3 regions of the Paenibacillus sp. TAF43_2 genome follow, and region 3 is predicted to be linked to each of the others. Evidence: riboswitches for the same ligand, from Rfam matches in the RefSeq annotation. Region 3 holds a riboswitch; each other region holds the start of a gene.
The links. Region 3 has a riboswitch for cyclic di-GMP ahead of AB4Z17_RS19895 (EAL domain-containing protein). Riboswitches for the same ligand answer to the same signal wherever they lie in the genome.

Region 1 (7,970 bases), on a different contig from region 3:
GGCAGCTCCAGCAACGGCTTCATCGTCGTGCACATCGCTAGACGGCTTCCGTTCCAGTGATAATACAATGTTCGACAACCTGAGAAGTCTCTGGCAGCAAACACTCTTTGTTCTCTCTCATCCCATATCATAAAAGCAAAATCACCGATCAGATGCTTGGGTGACTCAACCCCCCATTTCGCATAGGAGAGTAAAATCAGTTCGGCATCAGTGATTTGCACTCTACGGTCAAGCTCTACATTTAATGCTTCAAACAGCTCAATGCGGTTATCAATAATTGCATCGGCACTTATGACTAAGCGTCTTTCCGAATCATAATAGGGATTGCATTCCCCGACAGACTCTGGTGTAATCCATTGATTATGGCATCCAACAAACACATTGTTCTTATTCCATGCTTGAGCTGTATTGCAAGGAAACCGTGATAATTGCTGCATCAGTCTATTCCCCTGATCTAACACATGGGCTGTCTGATCAACTTCATAAACGACTGCTATTGCGCTCATTCGTGCCTCCGATTTAGATAGCCAGCGTGTTCTTCAATCGAACGAGATGCGAGCATCATTGAATGTCTTTTAGTTCTTAATAAAGAACATATTTGAATAATACACTTGAAAACAGACGTTGTCAATCGTTTTTTCACCAAAATATCACAAAATAAAACGAAACATCGTTCTTTTATAAGAACAACATTTCGAAATGGGTTTAACCTTATTTTTTTCTAATTTAGACGTCATTTTATTTTTTATTCGTTAAAACTTACAAGCTTTCGCAATTAAGAATTATTCGTTATAATAGTGTTAGTCTACAACGAAGAGATAACGGGGGAGTTTGCTATGATCGGAGAACGTATTCAGATGCTGCGCAAGAGAAAAGGCCTATCCCTAACGGAGTTGTCGCAACGGGCAGGCGTCGCAAAATCTTACTTAAGCTCTATTGAACGAGGGCTCCAGCAAAATCCTTCGATTCAATTTCTCGAAAAGGTAGGCGCAGTATTAAACGTAACGGTTGAAGAATTTTTAAATAGCGATGAAAACAATGATCGTAAAACAAGCAATCTAGACACCGAGTGGGCCGATCTAGTTCGAGAAGCAATGGCTTCTGGCGTAAGCAAAGATCAGTTTAAAGAATTTTTAGAATTCAATAAATGGAAAATAAAGCGAGAGTAGCGCTTTATTTTCTTTTATACGGCTGTTTCTTGTATATCATCTTTCTTGCTTTCTTCAAGACATAGTAATACCTTTCTAACATCTTCCTTGCTAAACCCCAAAGAACGTGCATTCATGATTAATGCTACCCATTCCATATCTAAATCCTGATTATCCTCTGATTTTGTAAGTACCATTTTCCCATGTCCCCCATTCAATTTGGGACGGTTGCACCACTGACTCCATGCGTTTAAGGTGCCCAGATACTAAACGCATTTCAACGTCTCCCTATGCTTGTCATTCGTTTATAGATGTATTATAAATCACTCTAATTGCGTATGCTGTCGCTTCCTGTCTCACAAAAATGAAAGATAATTACATTTTTTGTCGAATTTATTTAATGATTGTTAAAGGGAGCAGGGGAAGGAGATAGAGCCCGCTAGATCAAATTAGGAGCTCTAAAATGTTGCTTTATTAACAGAGCTATCCGGTATATTATTTTGCTGCAAGTTCAGATTTCAACAGTGCATCTTCTTCATAACCATTCGGATTTGAAAATTGCCATCTCCACGTATCGCTGCACATTTCTTCTATTCCTTTTGTTGCAAACCAATTCAATTCTTCATTTGCCTTCAGCGTATCTGCATAACAAACAGCAATATCGCCAGGTCTGCGGCTAACGACCTCGTATGGAATGCTTTGACCAGTTACCTTCTCGAAGGCTGCAATCATCTCTAACACACTGTAGCCATTCCCAGTGCCAAGATTATATATATTCACATTTGATTTTCTACTCATCTTTTCCAGTGCCTTTACATGCCCCTTTGCTAGATCTACTACATGAATGTAGTCTCTCACTCCAGTGCCATCCACAGTTGGATAATCATTTCCAAATACATGCAACTGTTTAAGCTTGCCAACAGCTACCTGCGATATGTAAGGCATTAAGTTGTTTGGCACGCCATTTGGATTTTCTCCAATTCGACCACTTTTATGGGCGCCAATAGGGTTGAAATACCTCAGGATCGTTATTCCCCAGCTGTTATCTGAACTAGCTAGATCCAGTAAAATTTGTTCTAGCATGAGCTTAGTCCGACCATATGGATTTGTTGCTGAGAGCGGTGAATCCTCAATAATCGGAACTTGTTCGGGCCGTCCATAAACAGTAGCCGAGGAACTAAACACTAATTTATGAACACCAAATTTCCTCATGACTCCACAAAGAATTAAAGTGCTCGTTATATTGGTATGATAATAAGATAAAGGCATTTGAACAGACTCTCCGACAGCCTTTAACCCAGCGAAGTGAATAACAGCATCAATAGCATGATTCGAAAATACATGCTCGAGTCCCTTTTGATCCATAAGATCCATTTGATAAAAGGTAAAGGTTTTATTTGTAATCTCTTTCACTCTTTCTAAAGCGATATAGCTGCTATTAGACAAATTATCAACAACCACTAATTCATATCCCGCTTCAAGAAGCTCAATGCAAGTATGACTGCCTATGTACCCCGCTCCGCCTGTTACTAAAATTGCCATTTTATTTACCCCTCTCAATAATTCTTAATAAAGAACAACTAAATCAAAAAAACACCTCTCCGATGCTAAGCTCACATGCATACCTTTTCGCTGTAATAATTTATCATTGCTGCATCTTCTCTTTCATCGAATTTTCTCGCAAAGTATTTATTCGATTTTTCAATAGAATCAATATCTTTAAAGCTTAGATTTATGGGGTGATTACTATTGTTATATTTTTCTCCCCATTTTAAATAAGTTAAATTATCATTAGTGACCTGATCCGCATATTTCGAGTTCATAACTAAGGTTTGAAAAAACCATTCATCTGGGCACAGAGCATATTTGAAATATTGATAATACCATTTGTTTTGGTCAAGAAAATCTATGATAAATCTTGCAACTTCAATTGGCATGCAGAACCACGAGGAGCCATGATACAACAAATAATTGTTAGGCATTAACTGACGGTTAGGGAAAAGAACTAAACCTTTCTTATACATTTTCAGCATTATGCTTCTGAAAACTCTAAGCGGGTGGAATGTATTGTATTGTCTTCTTGCTGAATCAAACCATTTCATATTTACATGTGCAGCAGAAATATCACGATCATGAATAAATTTCGCAGACATAAATATTTTATTGGGATTTTCCATTAAATGAACTTTAAGACCATTTTTAACGAGTAAATCCTGACCGCTCCTTAAGCATACAAAGTCATACTCTACTTTTGAGGTTAATACCTTCCTTAGCAGCATGATCGTTGCATCCACTTGGCTAATATCTCCCCATTTCACATTACAGCTTTCCTCCAACACGTTAATGCGTGGGGATCTATTAATTTTAGGTGATACCTCATCATAATTTTTTTTATCAATATGAACATATACATCTGCCGTATCGGTTGCAGTCAATTGGCTAATAAACGTATTTACTTGGGCTGGGTTTTTATGAATTTGCAATATGTAGGCAGTTGAGGGTAAAGCTGACTTCATTAGTTCACTCTCCTTAATTCTTAATAACGAACATTATATTTTAAAATAGTCCCTGCCTCAACTTGTAAGTGACAGGGATCTATTCTTTTTTTAGAGTTAAAGGCTAGCTGCTGCTAAGATCAGTGTTGTCAATCAATCGGACATATGGGGCGGTTCCTGTTACGGTTACACCGCTAAATGTAGATTTAGCGATAGTTACAGATTGATTTTGCCGAATCCAATTTAAATTTACTTTCGTGTTTTCAAGATAAGATTGTGAAAATACAGCTTTGTTCGCATTGTCCGACTTGCCAATAGCTGAATTTATAAAGGTGGTGCCTGAAACGATTGAATTGCCATCCACCGCGATACCAGAATTTTGTAGCAACGATGATCTCAGCGTAACTTGCCGAGTGAACTTTGCATCGGTCGAACCAAGCTGAACGTCACTTGCCCCCATAACCGTACTTTTAGCTCTTATAAATTCACTATTGCTAATATGAGATGCCTCAAATTTTGCAGAACCTTCGATAACCGTCATGCCGTTAATCATGTTTGGGCGTCCTACATAATCTTGAGGAACGTTTATTAATACATCGTAATTCTTTACCGTAACATTTCTAATGACAGCACCAGCTGCTAAAATATTGAAGTTTCGTGCTAAAGCATTGTCGTTGCGCCAATCTCGTTCTATTGTGATGTTGGACAAATAACATCTTCCGTAATTGAATCTGCTAATGTTAAACCCAGGCTGTCCAGCGTCTTTAATAACAACTGGTGGACCTCCCTTCGTTTCAGATACCTGAAATGCTACGGAAGAGATATTTACTGTGTAATATAATTTATCAATGCTAATTCCTGTCGGAACCTTGCCTACCCATTGTTCAAATGATATTTGTGCACCGTTGCCCATGCCATGTGGAGTGCTATACGTAAAAGTTCCTGTAGTCACATTAACTGCAGGTGTCCCAAAATAGCCATAAACACTGGAGCCACTAACCATTCCATCTTTAATGACACAATTTTGTACGACTGCCCCTCTTACATCATTAAGCTTTAAATTCCCTCTCAGAAATACTGCATCATTCACAAAATTATCACCTTGCACAATTAAATCACAATCCGTAAATGAGTTGTTTATATATGCTACTAATGGGTAATTTGAATATGAGCTTACTCCACCAACATTTTTGCCTTCAAAGTTATTTCCAACCAAGTTAATCTCAGTACCATCAACATTAACAAAATGTCCTCTTGCGTTGCTGTAGATATAATTGTCTGTAATATAAATTCTATAATTCAATTCAAATCCTGACGGATTAGTCGCAGACTTAACTGGTATGTTACTTTGGCTTACAAGGGACTCAACATCAATGCCAAACATTGGAGGCGTTCCAGTTCGGAAATTTGATGTTACCCCATCATCGTCATACCCAATATGATGAATATGATTGCGGTATACATGCACATCATTTGAACCGCATAATGAAATACCTTGTCTGCGGCAATGATGAATATTAGTGTCATGAATGAGTATTTGGTTCCCCATCTGTTCCTGCGTATATAAAGAAGGATCATCATAATATTGTTCCCAGCCGGTAAGAATCCCGTCACCTGTGCAATCAGAGATCTCAATATCACTTATTTCAATATGATTGGAACCAAAAATTCCAATACCAAAACCACTTTCGTGGGTATAAGCTGCATTATCAACCTTTCCTCGAAGCGCACTAATCTGACTATCAGTCATAGGAGAAGGCAATGAGATGGCAAATATCATTTTGTTGTTCTTACTTACGTCTTTATCCTCATTTAACAGCCAACCTCTTCCGGTTGGATTAGCTGGAGCAAAAGCACCGTTTGTTCGAGATCCAACAAATGTAGCCTTAGATACAGTATCTTTATATTGATAAAATGAATAGTTCGTTGTATTAACGCCTGTCATGTTCCATAGTCTAAAATTTGTAAGCAGTCCTGGATTCGCGTATCGATCGAGCACTTCACTTCTAATCCAATTCGGATTATCGTTTAGTGTTCCGTCAGCGTTAACTCCACCTCTAGTGAAGTTAACATAAATCTCGTACACATGCGTTTTCTTGTCACCCGTTAATTTCCCGCCGGATAACTTGGCATGAGTAATTTTTCTCATTTCAACGATTGAATAACTCGGTGATGAATTTGTTTCCATTTCAATGGAGCAGCCTAGTTCCAACTCTAGATGAATACCGCTTAGTAGTTTAATAGCAACTAAGGAACTAGGATCCATTCTTACGCAATAAGTTCCACTGGGCAGAATAATATGTTGATAGCCCTCAGACTTTGCCCATGCAATAGCTTCATTTATCCCACTTGTTGTTGCGGCAGCATTCGATCTGTCATTGCTTATATTAAAACGATCAAGTTCAATTCGGTATGACCCATATTGCTGCATAACTTTCACCTCCGTTTTACTCTTAACATATGTAGCTTGTCAGAGAAAGGTTACTTAGTTCCGCCAACTTCCATATGACGTTTGCGTTTAATTGTCTTATGATAAATTGTGCTTACTTTCGGCAGCTTAAGCAGCAATGAACGAGCAACAACGAATAAATATTTAAATTCCGCCGTTCTATAAAAGAGTGCAACGTAAATAATATTAACTAGAATAAAGCAAAGGACGCTCTGAAAAATTAGCTCTAATAGTGTATTTGAAGGTATTAGTTTAATAACTCTAGTAGCAATTAGACATGTAACAGCACCAATAATTGTATAGTACACATAACTGCGATAATAGAGGCCAACAGGCTGATGGAAAACCTTCTTATAAACTAACCAAGGCGTATACCAAAAAGGGATCATTAATGCACTTATTACGGATCCTGCAAAAATACCTGCGATACCCCATAATTTTACAAAAATTAGAGAAACACCTAAGTTAATCACGGCTTGAAACATTGGGGAAAACCGATCCTCATGAAATATGCCTGCAGTTATTTTTACTGCACTTAGTGAATTTCGCATTCCTCTCTCATAAAATGCGATGACAAGTACAAGAAGTACAATATTCGTCATCTTAAACTCAGTGCCTATCCAAATATCGATGAATGGCTCAACCATCAGATAAAGCATGATTGATAACAATGAATATAACCAGAAATTAAGTAGATAAGTGACTTTGAAAATACGATAAATAGCCTCAGCACTTTCTTTCGCCACTAAATTGCCTAAACTATGATAGGTATTCGTAAAAACCTGATTCAAAAATGTCCGGCATATATCAATCAACATTTTATAATTGGAATAGAGACCAACGGCAGCAATACTTACAAATGAAGAAATAAGAATGCTATCTACGCCAAAAATAAAGTAATTCCCGACATTTTGAAGAATGATAGCTTTCATATTTTTTATGAAGCTAGCTTTCGTTTCTGGATCTAGTTTTCTCTTTATCTTTTCTCTAAGGAATGGATACATTTTATCGACAATATAGGCTACTATAATAGAGGTAATTATGGACAGGATACTCTCGACTGTTAAGTAGAGTATGTAGTTTTCTGTGAAATAGAGGATTGCAATTTTCATGCACGTAGAAATAATGGCAGAAATCGAGAAAACGATCGTTACAATATAGTTTTTCTGATTAACATTTAAAAAAGAATTCTTGTATACAAACAAATATGGTGCTGCTGTATTAATAAGAAAGAGCACATAAATAAAGCTAATATTTTCAACGCTTGTTTCCTTAATAAATAGATCAAGAAATGGCATAAGTCCCAGACCCAGCACCAGAACTACGCCTGCAATGATCTGATAGGCTTTCTTATACAATTGCATTAAAGCTAAAATTTTTGGTCGATCGTTATCAGCTACTGGCTTGTATAAATTATAGATGATGCTTGAGCCAATACCCGCTTCAGCTAATGTAAGCATGGAGAGAATACTTGTAAACAATCCATTTATCCCCAAGTATTCAATTCCTAAGCTGTTAATGAAGACGGTACGCGAAATAAAACTTAATGCCGTTATAATAATTTGATTGCCTAGCCCAGCCGAAATATTAAGGAGTGAACTTTTTATTCTCATTTGAATCTCCTATCTGACGAAGCCCATTGTAACAACAAATCTTGATACTAAATATCTTTATACACGGCTGATTTGTTTCTGGTTTGCTAATTTCCATTTTTCATCCTTTTTATGCAACCCTCGAATGTTTATAATGGTTTATAATTCGTATACAAAACCCTTGTGTAAACGGGAGAACATTAAACAGCATAGAATAAACACCAATATCCTTTGTATCACCTTGTGAGAAATCTACAGCTCCATTTCTTCGAGTAACCTTCATTAA
Region 2 (7,970 bases), on a different contig from region 3:
GGATGAGAGCAAAATTGTTGTAGACGGGTTTCAGCTTTTCCCAAGCGAATTCTCATTGGAAGCTTACAAAATACTTTTCAAATACCCGGATCAAATGATTAATGCTTACATCGTAACAATAGCTGTTACTGCGATTGGCACGATAGCTGGTTTGTTTCTAACGTCGATGACTGCTTATTGTCTAAGTAGAAAGGATTTTAAGTGGCGTAATCACTTTTCGTTTTATTTCTTCTTCACCACGTTGTTCAGCGGCGGACTTGTTCCTTGGTATCTGCTCATCGTCAACTATCTCCATATGAAGGATACCGCGCTAGCTCTAATTGTACCGCTGTTGTTCAATGTTTTCTACATTATCGTGATGAAGTCATTCATGAGCGGTATACCGGAAGCGATTACGGAATCAGCAAAAATAGATGGCGCAGGCGATTTTCTAATCTTTATGCGTCTTATTCTTCCACTGTCCAAGCCAGCTTTGGCTACAATAGGTTTGTTCTTGGCACTCGGATACTGGAATGATTGGTATAATGCACTGTTATTTATTTCGAATGAGAAATTAATGCCGCTTCAGTACTATTTGTACAAAATGTTAGGCAATATGGACGGCATGCGTAAGGCAATGATGGGATCAGGCGCGGTTGTTACGACAAGCCTTCCGACAGAGGGTTTAAAGATGGCGATGACAATCGTAGCAAGCGGACCCATTCTCATCGCTTATCCATTCGTTCAAAAATATTTTGTTAGAGGATTAACGATTGGCGCTGTAAAAGGATAGTTCCAGGCAATCCTGGTTTATCAATATATGAATTGGGGGTCTCCAGCATGTTTAAGAAAAAATCGCTTTGGCTGGCATTTGTACTAACATTCGTTTTCATTTTAAGTGCATGCTCAGGCAACAGCAACAAAGAAGTAACATCTCCGAAACCAGCGAATGAAGGAACCGAGACCGCTACGGAACAGCCTGCTACTGAGCAGCCTGCCGCTGCAGAAGAGGGGATCGATACTTCCAAGGAAGTTAAGCTTAAAATGATTTTTGTAGGTCCGAAGCCGGTAGATTATGATACGGTGTTTGCTGGAATTAATAAGAAGCTGAAGGAAAAAATTAATGCGACAGTTGAGGGCGAATTTCTAGATTGGTCCGATTGGGCTCAAAAGTATCCACTAAAACTAGCAGCCAACGAAGAATTTGACTTAATTTATTCCGCGAACTGGGCTGGATATAATGATCAGGCGTTGAAGGGCGGATTTTTAGAGCTAACGGAAGATATGCTCTCTAAATACATGCCGGAAACTTGGGAAATCATGCCGAAATCCAGCTGGGATCAAGCAAAGGTAGACAGCAAGCTATACATGGTTCCTCAGAACAGCGGGGAGTCCGTTGAGAAGCTCATCTTGTACCGCGAAGATTTGCGTGTGAAATATAATCTTCCTGCGATCGACAGTCCTGAAGCTTACGCGAATTACTTAAAGGCGGTTTCTGAAAATGAGAAGGGTATTGTACCCTTTACGCCAGAAACAGGTGATTGGAAGCTCCACAATTTAGATCGTATTTTACTTAAGCAGCAAAGTGAGTGGAATATGCTTGATTTCGATCTTCCGATCGGGTTTAAGCTGACAGATGAGACGGGCAAAATCTTCAATGTGTATGAAACAGAAGAGTTCAAGCAGCTGCTCTACTACTATAAGGATCTTGCAGATCATAATGCATGGTCAAAAAACGTATTGAACAACAAAAATGATCACCAGCAGGATTTTAAAGAAGGCAAAACGGCATCGATTACTCATAATATGGGTACGCTCGGTTCCTTGAAGGCAGCGATGGAAAGAGAAAACTCTCCATATAAAGCTGCGCTTGCCGATATTACGCCTGCTAAGAAAAAGTCTCAAGCCGTTGCTACGCAAAATGGAACATCGGTTCATGCGACTTCGAAAAATCCAGAACGTGCACTGATGTTCATTAACTTGATGCAAAATGATAAAGAACTTCATAATCTCATGATGTACGGTATTGATGGCGTGAACTATGTAGCTGATGGCGACGATAAACTTAAGTCGACAGACAAGACTGCCAATTATACGGGCTTCTCCAACTGGAGCTTTAACTCTCCGCTCAATCGTACGGATGCGGCATTCCCAGAAGAGGCATCTGCCATGAGCAAAGCATGGGAAGCAACGGTATATCACTACCCGCTTGAAACCTTTGTGTTCGACAACAGCAAAGTGAAAACAGAAGTGGCTAATGTGAGCAACGTCATGCTCCGTTATGCGATTCCACTCGAATACGGTGCGATTAAAGATGTAGATAAAGGCTTGGAAGATTTGCAGAAAAAAATCAAGGCCGCCGGAATCGATAAGATCATTGCAGAGGTACAAAGCCAAGTCGATGCATTCCTTGCAGCGCGGAAATAATTGAAAAAAAATCAGCCCCCAGATTGTATCTGAGGGCTGATTTTCTGTTTAAAATATAAGATTTTATAAGCTTTCATCTTATAAGCTACTCATATCTAACGGTCAAAGCTGCTGTTGCGTCAAATAGACGCTGAAGGCGTTTTTGCTGCGGCAGCCGTTTTTTTCTCGCGAAACAACATAAAAAATAGCATAGATGCCGTGACATACAGTGCTCCAGTTATGCTGAACGTGATGGCGTATCCCCAGTAGTAGCCATAAGTAGCAATGAGATGAGAATGAATGGGTCCCATCGTAGCCCATCCAAGCATAAAAGCGGTCTGCATACAGGAGTTGGCTAGGCTTTGCTTTTTTGCAGAAACCCGGTCGATCAAAATAGCCGATTGCAGCGGATTGGCCGCATTCATAAGCGCTTGTCTGAATAGAAAGCTTATAGAAGCGACGAGCAACAGGTTTGTAAAACCCGTTAATAGCAGGAATGGCAGCGATAAGGTTTGGAAAATAACAATCGCTTTCACTTGTCCAACTCGATTGGCAAGCGACGGGCCAATGAGCATAGAGATGATGGTCATGACTTGACCTAATGAAAGCAATAAGCTCATCGCACTAAGCGATATCGAGAACCGATTGGTGAAATACAAATTCAAATAAGGAACAACAAGGCCCGATCCGATACCAATCAAAAGCTGTATGGAGGCGAACTTAATAATAAATGACATTTCTTTATTAGGGTGAGCTGTTTGGTTCGAAGCAGGCTGCTCGTTAGTTGCTTCAACACTTTCCTTCTGGCTGCGCGCAGATTCCCTAATGGCTTGCAAAGGTAGAAATGCTGCAATTGTCGCTATACTGCCTGCAAGTAAAACGATTTTGAAAGAGAGCAGCTTACTTAGTCCTGCCGCCTGCATAATATCTGCAATGACGCCTCCGCCAAGGCTGCCGCCGACCTGAGAAGCGAGAACAAATGCTGAAAAAATACTGAAAATGCGCAGTCGATCTGCTTTAGCTACGTTTGTGGCAAGAAAGGGAATGGCAAGCACCTGAAAGATGGCAGCAAATAAGCCGGTCAGAACGGCCATTGTAAGTAAGCTGCTTTCTGTTTCAAATAATGAGCGTCCAGCGAGTACCACACCGCTGCAAAGAGCGCCAATGACGAGCAAGCGCTTGCGGCTGGCGCGATCGCCGAATAAGCCAATGGGAATGAAACATAACGCGGTTGCGAGTGATTGCATACTGACAATTTTTCCGCTCATGGCATCGGGGTAACCGAGCTCGTGAATGTACAAATTGTAGAGTACCGAGAACATGCCCGTACCGATTTGATATAACATGTTTGCTAGAAAAAATAAACGAATATTGCGGGACCAGCCCTGCCACTCTGTGGCGGTAGATTGAATGAATTTCACGTAGATGCCTCCTGATGCTATACCAAACTACATTACTCCTCTGGCAACAGTAAATCAATCGGAAATTATTATGTAGAGAAAAAAATTGAAATTGTAATTTTATATATGGTATTGGAGTATTGCTAGTAATTCCCTGCTCCTTTCAATCATGATATGCTTAACTTGCAAATTCATAAAATGAGGAGAGATGTTGATATGCAAACATTTATTATGCTCGGATGTATTCTCATGGTGCTCGCGGTCGCAATTGGAGCTTTCGGCGCACATGCACTGAAAAGCAAGATCACACCGGACAAGCTGAAGGTTTATGAGGTCGGCGTACAGTATCACATCGCACATGCATTAGGTTTAATTCTGATTGGACTGCTCGCGGGTCAGTATCCGGGTGCTCAAATGATCATTACGGGCGGTTGGTTTTTGGTAGCGGGAATTATATTGTTCTCGGGAAGCCTATATGTACTTAGTGTTGCTAAAGCTCGGTTTCTTGGTCCAATTACACCGCTAGGCGGGCTTTCTTTTATGATTGGTTGGGTGCTTGTCGCTGTAGGTGTTCTTTAGGGAAATTGTTGAGCTTTTAATATTTAATATCTATCTTCTATGACCATTGTAAAGAATTTATTTATGTTTACATGAAATAGTGATGGAAAAGTATGAAGATTTTGAAAATATAGATGCAACTCTATTAGTTTAAGACATAATTAACCAAAAATTATATTGATCTCCGAAAAATAAAATAGTAAAATGATTTCGATAGATGTAAATGTTTGCTAATAAGTTTGCAAATTTGTCCAAATTAAATATTGGCAAAACCATCGAAAGGTGGTGACGCAAAGCTATAGGGACTACTTCTTTCAAAGAAATGTCAGCCAGTTGCGAATTAATATGCAGAAGGTATACCTATGGTTATTTTTAGGTATGCCTTTTTGATTGTAAAAAATAGAGAGAAAAATGAATGGTGGAGAGTGGTACAGCATGAATAGGAAAGACCAGCCTAATATTAAAAGTTTATTTCCAAGTGAAGACGGCAACATAACGCAACGAAATTACATGTTAGATTTAATTGAACAGATTGTAAGTGGTGTTGATGAATTAAAGGATCCGGAATCGGTATTTCTTAAAGGAGAAAAAGAACGTGGTCCTCATTTCTATAAAGAACTAGCGGAGGCAAGCAGAATTCCCGCAATGGGAAATCCATTAGAAGAAGTCAATAAAGAACTCTTAAAATTGCTTCATGCTCATCCTTATCATACAAAATACTTTTTAACAAATATTTTGCCTATGGCTAGTATTCCAGGTGTACTTGGCATGATTGCAGCATTTATGGTTAATGGCAATAATTTATGGGATGTGTATGGTCCGGCGGCTGCGGAAGCTGAAGTTAAAGTCGTGGCGATGATGTCAGATCTCGTGGGCTATAATCCTTCTGAAAGCGGCGGATATACGACATGGGGCGGCCAAGGAGCTATATTCACTGGTTTAAGGCTGGCAATAAATAAAGCCTGTCCGACTGCAGCTCAAAACGGGGTTCCACAAAATTTATATGCCTTTTGTTCGGAGGCGGCCCATTACAGCCTTTATAAATCAGTTGAGGCTACAGGTCTAGGGAGCAAACATTTAATTAAGATTAGAACAAACGAAGATTCATCAATGGATGTAAATGATTTGAAAGAAAAGATGGAAAACGTCATTATGCACGGAGGCATCCCAATATACGTCGTTGCTACTACGGGTACGACTGATGCAATGGGTATTGATAACATAGATGACATTTATAAAATGACAGAGCTGCTCTCGCAGAAGCATAACATTCAAAGACCGCATATTCATGCCGACTCAGCTTTAGGTGGCTTTTTTGCATTTTATAATGATTACGATTTTGAAGGAAACCCTTTAAGCATTGAGAGTGATACGCTTGTTGCTCTAAAGTTGATTCAAGAGAGAATGCAGCATCTCATGAAAGCAGACTCGCTTTGTTTCGATTTTCAAAAGCTGGGACAGACGCCTTATTCAACGAGCTTATTTTTAGCAAAAAATGCTGCTGATTTAAAGCTTCTTGATTTGGACCCAGATGAGACTCCTTATGTTGGACACCGTGGATATGGACAATATCACACCAGCTATACTCTTGAATGCTCAAGAATGGGAAGTTCCATCAGTATTTATAGCGCGCTATTAGCGTTTGGAATAGAAGGCTATCAAAAGCTGCTTGCCCAATTTGTTGAGGTGAATGTCACATTCAGAAAGACCTTGCAAAGAGAAATACCTGAAGCCGTTATTGTAAATCATCTAAACCCTGGTATTGTTACACTCTTTAGACTTTATGAGGATAAACAAAATGGTTATGAAAAAGAATATGCCGGCTCCATGAGCTATGCTGAAGTAGAAGAGATTAATAAATTAAATGAGCTATTGTTTGAGATTCTTGGAAGAGACCGCGGAGAAATGTTCTTTGGCGATACCAAAAAACATCTTTATGTCCCAACCTTGGATAACAAAAGAATAGCATTGTATGCGAGTAAATTATTTGTTATTTCGCCGCATACACAAGTAACCGATGTTGATAAAATCGTCGCTTATCTAAAAGCAAAAATCAATGAAACCTATGTGGAATATATGCGAATTAGTAAAAAGGAGTATACTCATGAAGAAATCTATACTTAGTTTTAATTGGTACAAAGAACATCTCTCTGTGAAAATCGCTCTCAGTATTCTCTTATTGCAAGTGATAACCTGTGCAGCCTTTGCAGTATCCAGCTATATGACCCAGCAGAATTTATCTGAGAAACTATTGGAACAATTCGATAAACGTCTTATAACCGATATACAAATTGCAAGCAATACATTATCTGCAATCCCTGGTTCAGAAAAGCAATTGCAAACGACAGACGATCCTAACTATGCAATTATTAAGAAAGAACTCGAAAAATTACAAGACGTACATAGCTTAGAAAATATTTTTATATTATCAAATAGTCAGAATAACGAGCGAATTCTTGTACTATCAGGAGTACCAGATGATTTTAACACTCCTTACCCATTTACAGATGAAATGAAACAAGCCATCGATTCAAAAAAAACTGTAATCAGCCCTATTTACAAAGATGAGTATGGAACGCATAAATCTATATTTGTCCCACTCTCAGATGAGTCTGGTCAAGCCTATGGTATTCTTGGGATAGATTTAGATGCTTCAGTTGTCCCAAAAACAACATCAAGCTCTAATTTAACAACGATTATTATTTCTCTCATCGTACTTGTGGTGGGTAGTTTAATTGCAATTGTTATAAGTAAAGTTATTACGAATCCGCTCCGCAAATTAATGGTAGCAGCCAACAAAATTGCTGCGGGCGATATGAAAACGACATTTGCTATTAATAGCAAGGATGAAATCGGGAAATTATCGATATCATTTAGCTTAATGATTAATAGTCTTAGTCAACTAATTCAACAAGTCATTGCTTCATCTAATCTTATATCCGATACAAGCCAGCACCTAAAACAGTCAGTAAATGAATCAACGAACAGCGCGCAGCAAGTTGCGGAATCAACGAACCGAATGACAGAAGGCATTAACGAAATTGTGCAAAGCGTCACTCACAGCCATACAAATATTAATCATATCGATGTCGAGATTAAAGATGTCTCAAGCGGTATGAAGGAGATTCAGGTCATTGCTACAGACGTTCATATCCAATCCGAGCAAGGACAGGATTTAGTAGGACGTACTCTCGAACAAATGACTGTCATCAAACAAGCTATGCAGCAATCCCAAGAGGCTGCTATAACATTAGGACAACGATCCAATGAAATAAATGAAATCATTACTATTATTTCAGAAATATCCAATCAAACGAATTTGTTAGCTTTAAATGCTTCCATAGAAGCGGCTCGTGCAGGAGAGGTTGGCAGAGGTTTTGCTGTTGTAGCCGGTGAGGTGAAGAAACTTGCAGCACAATCTGCTGAAGCGGCGCTTTCTGTAGCAGAGCTTGTTTCCAGTACTCAAACAAATAGTTTATTAGTAATGAAATGTATTGAGGAAGGCAGCAAGGCTGTTGAACAAGGGCATTCGTGGATTCAAGGAACTTATGATAACTTCAAAGGAATTTATGGAGGGGTTTCAGAGTTTACCGAGCATACAAGCCATATGTTCAGTGCTTTAGACAA
Region 3 (7,970 bases):
ACGATAAATCCGAATAGCACATACATTTGATTAAGAATTTTCGTCTTGAACATCAAGAGAATATCGCTGTTAACGGGCAGCTTCACACCGACTATAAACCGGAGCCCGCCTGGTCCGATGTTACGAACAAACACCTCTGTACTCCCAAGCTTCACACTGCTTCCTTTAAACATCGTAATGGTCATCTCTGCCAATAGACAATACTTCAAATCTATTCGAAAGCTTTTTCTCCGATTAACGAGCACCTCTTTACTAGGCATAAATAAAGCAGGCTCTTTACAAGATCTTCGGCTCAAAAGCTGCACGATGCTGTCCGGCTCTACAGGACGGCTGAAATAATAGCCTTGGATTTCATCGCATCGCTGCTCGCGTAAATAGTTGTATTGCTCCTTCGTTTCAACGCCTTCAGCCACCACCTGCATGCCAAGTTCGCCAGCCAATTGAATAATGCATTCAATAATGCTCTTATTTCTACGATCCGTCATCAACTCCTCGATAAATGACCGATCAATTTTGATCGTATCGAGTGCCAATCGCTTCAATAAATAAAGAGAGGAATAGCCGGTTCCAAAATCATCAAGCGATACTTTGATTTTTCTTTTCTTCAGCTCCAGCAGCAATTCCGTCACCGCATTCTCATTGCTAATAAAGGAGCTTTCCGTTATTTCAATTTCCAATCGATCTTGGGAAATTCCTGTCTCCTCGATAATCTGATCGATTCTATGCAATATATTTTGCTGAAGAAGCTGCTGCACCGAAAAGTTAACCGACAGCGTGACCGAAGGCAGTCCTAAGCTCTGCCACCGTTTATGCTGCAAACAGGCTTCGCGAAGCACCCATTCTCCTATCGATACAATAAGCCCCGTTTCCTCTGCGATCGGTATGAATTCAGACGGAGCAACCAATCCCCAATCTGGATGATTCCAGCGCAGCAGCGCCTCGACGCCAACAATTTCCATCGTTTGCGAATGTACTCGAGGCATATAATGAAGGAACAGCTCTCCTCTTTCCTGCGCTTTACGCAAATCATTGCTGAGTGAAAACAATTTGAATGATTGCACATTTAAAGAAGAGGAATAGCACTGTGATTGGTTGCTGCCTCTGGACTTCGCATGATAAAGAGCCGCATTCGCATTTTTCATCAACTGCTCCACCGAGCTCCCATCGCCAGGCGATTGACTGATTCCAATACTTGCGGTTACATTCAGCTCATATCCTTCTATCAAAAATTGCTCATTGATAAGCTTAATAATAGTAGCTGCCATATCCTTGATTTCGTTTTGCTGCTTTACATCAGCTATAATAATTGCAAATTCGTCTCCGCCAAGTCGGAATACGGTTTGGCCATCACGTAAATTGCTCATCAATCGAAAGGCGATTTGTTTCAGCAGCTCATCCCCAATCGGATGCCCAAGCGTATCATTTACATATTTGAAACGATCCACGTCAATCAGCATGATCGCCAGCCTCTGCTTAAAATACTCGCTTACCCTTAGCTGCTTATCTAGCTGGTCTTCAAACATTCTGCGATTTGGCATCTCCGTTAAATAATCGTGGTAAGCCAAATATTGATTTAATTCCTCAGCCTTGCTCCGATCCGTAACATCAAGGACTACGCCAACGATCGCCTGCTCACCCATATTTGACACTTGATTATAGTGCACTTCGCAATGAATAATCGTCCCATCTTGCTTAATGGCTCTGTGGCAGAAATTAGATAAAGACTGCCCCTCCTGTAACTTCGTTAGCTGATTAACGACGGCTTCACGGTCTAAAGGATGGATCGTCTGTATAATATCCATACCGATCAAGGAGTCATAACCAAACATTTTATTGAGCTGGTCGTTTGAATAAACGAAGTTGTTTTTTTGCGCGACAAAAATACCGACAATGGATTGCTCAACAATACTGCGGTATTTTAATTCGGTCTCAGTCAATGATTGCTCAATCATTTTTTGCTGCGTAATATCCTTGGCAATGCCGTAGACGCCGATAAGCTTTTTATTAATAATGATTGGAATATTGGTCACATTAAATTCGACCGTTTGCCCTGTTCTCGTAATGCCTGTCGTATCATAGTTTTGAGGATTCAGCGTCTTGACCGTTTGCTCAAAATATTGAATCGTTTTATCCAGTGCTGCGTCATCTACAAATTTATGAAAACTATCATTTATAATTTCCTCTTTCGTATATCCAAAAACTTGCTCAAGCACAGAATTGCATGACAAAAAACGCCCTTGTGCGTCTAAAGAAAAGACCGCGTCAGGGTTGTTTTCAAATATCGATTTATAAAGCTGCTCTTCTAGTGTGAGGCGATGCTGTATTTTTTTATTTTCCGTTACATCCTGAATCATGCCTATCGTCAACAATATCTCGTTTTCGGCATTCCGTATGAACGTAATGTTTTCCACCACATATCTAACTTCACCGCCTTGACGAACGATTCTGTACTCGGAAACGCTTTCCTTTTTTGATTCAATTGCAAGGTGGAACTGCTCATTAACGCGCTCACGATCTTCGGGATGTACAAACTCAAAAAATTGTTCAATCGTCATCGAGAAATCAGATTTCATACCATATATTTCGAACATTTGATTCGACCAGGATGCTTCTCTGCGAATATGGTCAAACTCCCAGTAGCCTAAATTCGCTAACTTTTGAACAATATTAAAACTACCAACATTAACATTTCCATTAAAACGTTTAATCATTTGTTTCATTGCTAAATATCCCCTCTTATTCATAACGTAGGCGGTAACCTGAAGTTTTTAAGGAGAGGATATAGGTATGTTATCACTCATCCTTTTGGCAACCCAGCCACCTTTGGAAATTTCCTTTAGGCCTGTTGGCTTTGCGTCATTGTCTTTCGACAACTTTGCTTTTTACTAGGACTTTTTACATATACCAGTATTCCATATTATTCCGATATATACCATAACCAATTTCATAATAGGTCGAATGATGTAGAAAAACCTCCCATTTTGGGAGGTTTGGTATATTGATGTTTTACAATCTAGGATCGATTTCCTTCTCTTTGGCAACCTCAAACAAAAGATTCGCAACAGCCGCTTGATATCCATCGTTTTCTGGGGCAATTTCAGCAAAAGGAATCGCCAGCATATGCTGTCCTAGCCGGTACTCGTTAAATGATGTACGAAGCTTTTGCGTAATATTTTTTTGCTTGATGAGCTTATTGTACTTGTGCGGAAATCTATAATCATAACCGTAAATAATAGACATGTATTCCTTATTGCGCACTTTCATATAGGGAACCGTGTACGGCTGAGGCAGCTCGGGCTTAATCACGACACCTTCCATATGATTGTCTACCGTAAGCGTGTAGAAATATTTTTCTGCAAGCTCATAGCTCTCCGCATCAGACAGCACAAGCGTGATGAATGGATCGTCAGATAGGAATCGATACATCTCAGAGGTTTTCCACCCTGGCAGCTGCTCGCTTCCGTCTACGTATGCGATTTTGAGCAGCGAAAATGGCTTGTATTCAAGTTCCCCTGCCTCGGCATACAGCTCCAGCTGCCTCTTATACGTTTCATATGCTTTGACATGCTCGTCAATTGGCTTGTTTTTCTCAAGAATAGAATGAACATGCTTAAAATTTTGATAGACGGCTAGGCCATACTTCTCATTAATAGCCCCTTTGCTAAGGTGAAACTGATCCTTTTCAAAACCGCTTTCCTTGAAATCATGCGCAAGCTTTCCGAACGCTTCCTCGAATCCATTCGCCTTCAGAAAAGCRAGCTCTGTCTCAAGCCCCTTCTCAATTGGCTTAAACTGCTTTTCGATGAGACCTTCCCCCAGCGCCTCCCATGGCAAAAGCTCGCCATCGAGCAGGAGCATCGATATATCGTTTTCCTTCATGTAGCTTCCGAATCTTTGCAGAAGTCGCTCATAAACAGCGGTTAGGTCAACCTTATTTATTTTGTACCCATTGCGGCTCACTGCAAAAGATTGCTCGATATCTGCATGCAGATAAACATTGCAGCGTGATCCCATGTATTTGGGCTGCAGCACGACCTCTTTAACACCGCGCTCCACAAAATAGTTCAGCCCTTTCCTCAGCGATTCCAGCTCACCCGCCGCTTCATCCTTATCTGCAGGAGACATGGTTCCTGAGATAAAGTTAATTTTATTGCGCGAACAATACTGCAATCTGCGGGCTTCATCGTCATCCAGCTCTTGCAGCGATACTTTGCGTTCCTCTTTGAAGAGTGCAGGAAGCTCCCCTTCCATGCCGGCTATTGACGATTTCTGTGATTTGAAAGTCGGCTTCACCGACAGAGAAACCGAGGTTAGCAGATTGCCGTGAACTGCGCCTGAATCCAAATGGATTTTATTTCTGATCCGAAATGCTTGTTTAGCAGCCACATGCCCAAAAACGTGATACGGCTGGTTTCCTGCTGCATCCCGCTTCAGAAACGCAAGCTGTGCTTCAATCGGCGCCGATCGGTCAAGCCTGAAATTGCGCTGATGACGGATCGAATTCACATCCAGCTTGCCAATATATTTGTTCTCGCATGGCGCGTGAGTTACATAATAGGATGGTCCTGCTTTTCCTACCATTCTGTAGTGAGGCTTCGACAGCGATACGAGATGATTAAACTTCTGGAGCAGCTCAGCATCGCCTCTCAGCACCTCAGTGGAATCGAAGTAGGCATGCAGCAGCTCCTCTTCCACACCTTTGATTTCACCACGCATATATTTATGGACGAAGTTTTCATGATTGCCAAGCACAAACAAAAACTTATCCTGATTCGTATATAGGAAATCAATGATTTCCTTTGTGCGGCTTCCCTTATCGATCCAATCTCCAACGAGCAATACTTTTGTACCGCTGACCTTCCCAGTCTCAACCAGTACATTGCCCTCTAGTTGAAACCCATGGCTAACGAGCAAAGCCTTCAGCTCATCCACACATTCGTGAACGTCACCGACGATAATCGTCTTCTGGTCCAGCGGTAAAAAAACGTCCAAATACTCAGCAGCATCCTCGATTATAATCTTATAATCCGGATTCGCAACCTTATCCATAGGGGAATAAAAATCTTTAGCCCGCACCTTGTGAACTTTGCTGTATTTCTCCCTCGAGAGCGAACCAAGCACATCCTTGCGCAAACGATTAATGTGGCTCGTTATCAGCTTCTTCGAACGCTCCGATGAATAATAATCATCCCGCTTCTTGTAATCAAACAGCACGACTTCAAGGTTGTAGTTGTTTTCCTTTGCAACCTCCCTCACTCTCGCCCGGAAATCCTCCGACAACCCTGTTGTATCCACGACAACAAATTCCGCATTAATGGGGAAAGTAGTGACCAGCCGCAGCTTCTCGAACAAAAGGCGGAAAGCCTGATCGCTCGCTTCAAGCATGATTTGATCATATTTATCATAATCAGAGCCTAGAAGCTCTTGTCTAATGCTATCGGATGAAATATATTGCACGTTCGCATTCATGCCCTTGCTGTCATCCCTAAATCGCAGCTGCGGCATCAGCACTTCGTTTGCAAAGGTTGTTTTCCCGCATTCCGTCGTGCCAATCAACATAAAAATCGTATGGACTCTCGTTCTCATTTCCATTGACGCTACTCTCTCCTCTTCCGCAAAATCGCACCCTGCGTCGTTTGTATACCGTTCACTCCGTCGCCGATTGCGACAAATTGGCTTTCCACGGATTGATCTTTAATCGTTTCGAGCAGCCACTCTTGAAATTCCGCTCGCCCAAGCTCCCATTTATGGTCATCATGCCGGAAGTCTTCCAGCTCATAATAAGCATTAAACTCTGCATTAGGTGTTGTCAGCACAAAATAATCAAAATCAACATGTTCGCATATTTGCTGTATTAGAACAGCTGCCTCATTTAGACTCATATGCTCAATAACCTCGGTCAAAATGACATCCACCTGCTCGCCGTTATAAGCCTCTAGAAAGTGTTCAATGGAAGGAAAGGTAGCGATGTTGTCCAGTTCCTTTGCTTTCGCCTTCCGCTCTACCACCTCTAGCAGCGGCTCATGGATATCAACCGCGTAGTAGCTGTCTTCAATTTTGGACGCAAATGGAATCGCATAGAAACCTTCTCCACAGCCAACGTCGAGAATGGCCTTATTGAACGGAAGCACGCTTCCGATATAGCTTCTCCGCTGCTGAGCCGTCCCGCCGAAGGAGAGTTGAACCGCATAACGATCTGTTTTCTCCAGCTCTTCTTTATATTTCTTGAACCGGTCTCTTGAAGCTAGAAAATTGCGGGCAAACAAGCTTCGTATATAAAAGGGTGCGTCGATAATTTGGATACTCTTCACATATTTAATCAACACATCATCAGAAATATCGATGTATTCGTCGCTGAACATCGAGAGGAAGAGACAAAGCACACTAACGACATGCATAAGCTCATATAACGATTTATGCGTCTTAATGGTAAGCGAATAGCTCTTATGCGCCAGGTGTACAGCTTCAAATGTATAATCGGTAAGATGCTTCTCAAAAAAATGAATATAACGCAAAAGCTCAATATGTATCATATTGATATGGAAGGTATGCTCGTATTGCTCCGTGTCACTCGAATGCTGCGCTTTGAGCGGCGCTGCAAAAAATTCATTGATCGCTCCCAGTACAAAGAGCGGCGTATTATATCGCGATACATTGAGGTACTCAAATTGATCCTGCCTATGCTGCTTGTATGAAACCTCATTGTCAGCATCCTTAAAATAAACGTTGAAGGTTGCTTCATCGGTATACCAGCCGTAGGCCATTCCTTTGCGAACAGCGCGCAGCAGCATGCCTGACCCCGGATTTTTTCTGATGACGAACGAAAAGCTTGGGTTCGTCGATTTCACTTGCACAATAGCCATCCTTAACTTCCCCTTACCTGTCAATTAAAAGCAACACTAGTTAATCCCAAACCTCTTGTAATGCTCTGCGGAACAAGTCATCAAGCTGATTGTCCTGCGCAGTTCCCCCTTGCCCCATTGCGAATGCGATTTGTTCAAAATGAACCATTCGCTCCTCCAAATAGGTATTAATAACTTGCAGCCTAGGCTCATAATCGAGCTCGTCGCCCGCTTTTTTCCGTCGCAGCAATTGTTCAACCGTAGCTCTCAGCTCGCTCTGCTCAGGAATAAGCGCCTCTACTAAACGATCAAATTCGATTGGAGGCATCGAGTTGTACTTCGCAATCCAGCCGCAAGCGAGAATCGGCCTTAACACATAAAAATACTTTTTTATTTTCACTTGCTCGCCTTGCAGATACTCTCGGTAGTTCCCTTTTGCCATATGGAGATAATGGTACATGCATGACTTCGGCGAGAAAGATAACGGAGAGGCGCTGCGGATTTGTTTGGCTACTGAGTATTTCGTAAAGTATGGAATCGGTGATTGCAGCCATTCGAGCAGCGGCGGATTCGACTTGCGAAACAGATTAAGCGCTTTGCGCAAATCCCAGCCGTTTATATCGAGCAGATCGCTAATAGGGCGTTCGATTACATCTCTTTTGTCAAAAATCGATAAATACCATTCTACCGGCCTGACATAAATAAATCGAACGTCGTAATCGCTGTCCTTAGAAGGGAAACCCCACGCCCTGCTTCCCGATTCGCACGCATAAACGATGCGAACCTGTTCCTCCCGTTCGATTTTACCCAGCTCCAGCAAAATATTTTCATGTATGTTGGTCATTCTAGACACTCCTTTACTCAGCTTCTTCTTGAAAAAAAAAGACCATGGACAATCGTCCATAGTCTAGGAAAAAGAATAGTCAGCAATGCAGCTAACACAAGGTCAGTACACGCTTCCCTTCAAATACCAAACAACGGGTCCGAGGAGTGGAGCTATTCTCTTTGCTTCGATTAAAAGAATTGTGCCGTTCATCATTTACGTTAAATAACTGTACTTCTAGATATTGGTTAAACATTCTCCTCGTCCCCCTTCTTTTCCTTTATTTACGTTCCTTTGACGGCAGC

Region 1: linked by a shared signal. The riboswitch ahead of AB4Z17_RS23010 (anti-repressor SinI family protein) and the one ahead of AB4Z17_RS19895 (EAL domain-containing protein) in region 3 are both predicted to bind cyclic di-GMP.
Region 2: linked by a shared signal. The riboswitch ahead of AB4Z17_RS01495 (pyridoxal phosphate-dependent decarboxylase family protein) and the one ahead of AB4Z17_RS19895 (EAL domain-containing protein) in region 3 are both predicted to bind cyclic di-GMP.

The regions. Positions count from the first base shown of each region.
Region 1 is NZ_JBFRDK010000126.1:69-8,038, forward strand. It holds partial or broken gene AB4Z17_RS23000 (asparagine synthetase B) at 1-506, opposite strand, end outside; gene AB4Z17_RS23005 (helix-turn-helix domain-containing protein) at 837-1,169, shown strand; gene AB4Z17_RS23010 (anti-repressor SinI family protein) at 1,184-1,345, opposite strand; cyclic di-GMP riboswitch class II at 1,364-1,445, opposite strand; gene galE (UDP-glucose 4-epimerase GalE) at 1,644-2,690, opposite strand; gene AB4Z17_RS23020 (beta-1,6-N-acetylglucosaminyltransferase) at 2,762-3,664, opposite strand; gene AB4Z17_RS23025 (right-handed parallel beta-helix repeat-containing protein) at 3,768-6,074, opposite strand; gene AB4Z17_RS23030 (lipopolysaccharide biosynthesis protein) at 6,125-7,705, opposite strand; gene AB4Z17_RS23035 (glycoside hydrolase family 88 protein) at 7,815-7,970, opposite strand, start outside.
Region 2 is NZ_JBFRDK010000003.1:70,034-78,003, reverse strand. It holds gene AB4Z17_RS01515 (carbohydrate ABC transporter permease) at 1-772, shown strand, start outside; gene AB4Z17_RS01510 (ABC transporter substrate-binding protein) at 820-2,406, shown strand; gene AB4Z17_RS01505 (MFS transporter) at 2,526-3,806, opposite strand; gene AB4Z17_RS01500 (DUF423 domain-containing protein) at 4,002-4,364, shown strand; cyclic di-GMP riboswitch class I at 4,599-4,684, shown strand; gene AB4Z17_RS01495 (pyridoxal phosphate-dependent decarboxylase family protein) at 4,779-6,467, shown strand; gene AB4Z17_RS01490 (methyl-accepting chemotaxis protein) at 6,448-7,970, shown strand, end outside.
Region 3 is NZ_JBFRDK010000096.1:10,500-18,469, forward strand. It holds gene AB4Z17_RS19895 (EAL domain-containing protein) at 1-2,720, opposite strand, end outside; cyclic di-GMP riboswitch class I at 2,805-2,890, opposite strand; gene AB4Z17_RS19900 (metallophosphoesterase) at 3,007-5,592, opposite strand; gene AB4Z17_RS19905 (methyltransferase domain-containing protein) at 5,598-6,863, opposite strand; gene AB4Z17_RS19910 (nucleotidyltransferase domain-containing protein) at 6,904-7,686, opposite strand; gene AB4Z17_RS19915 (RtcB family protein) at 7,950-7,970, opposite strand, start outside.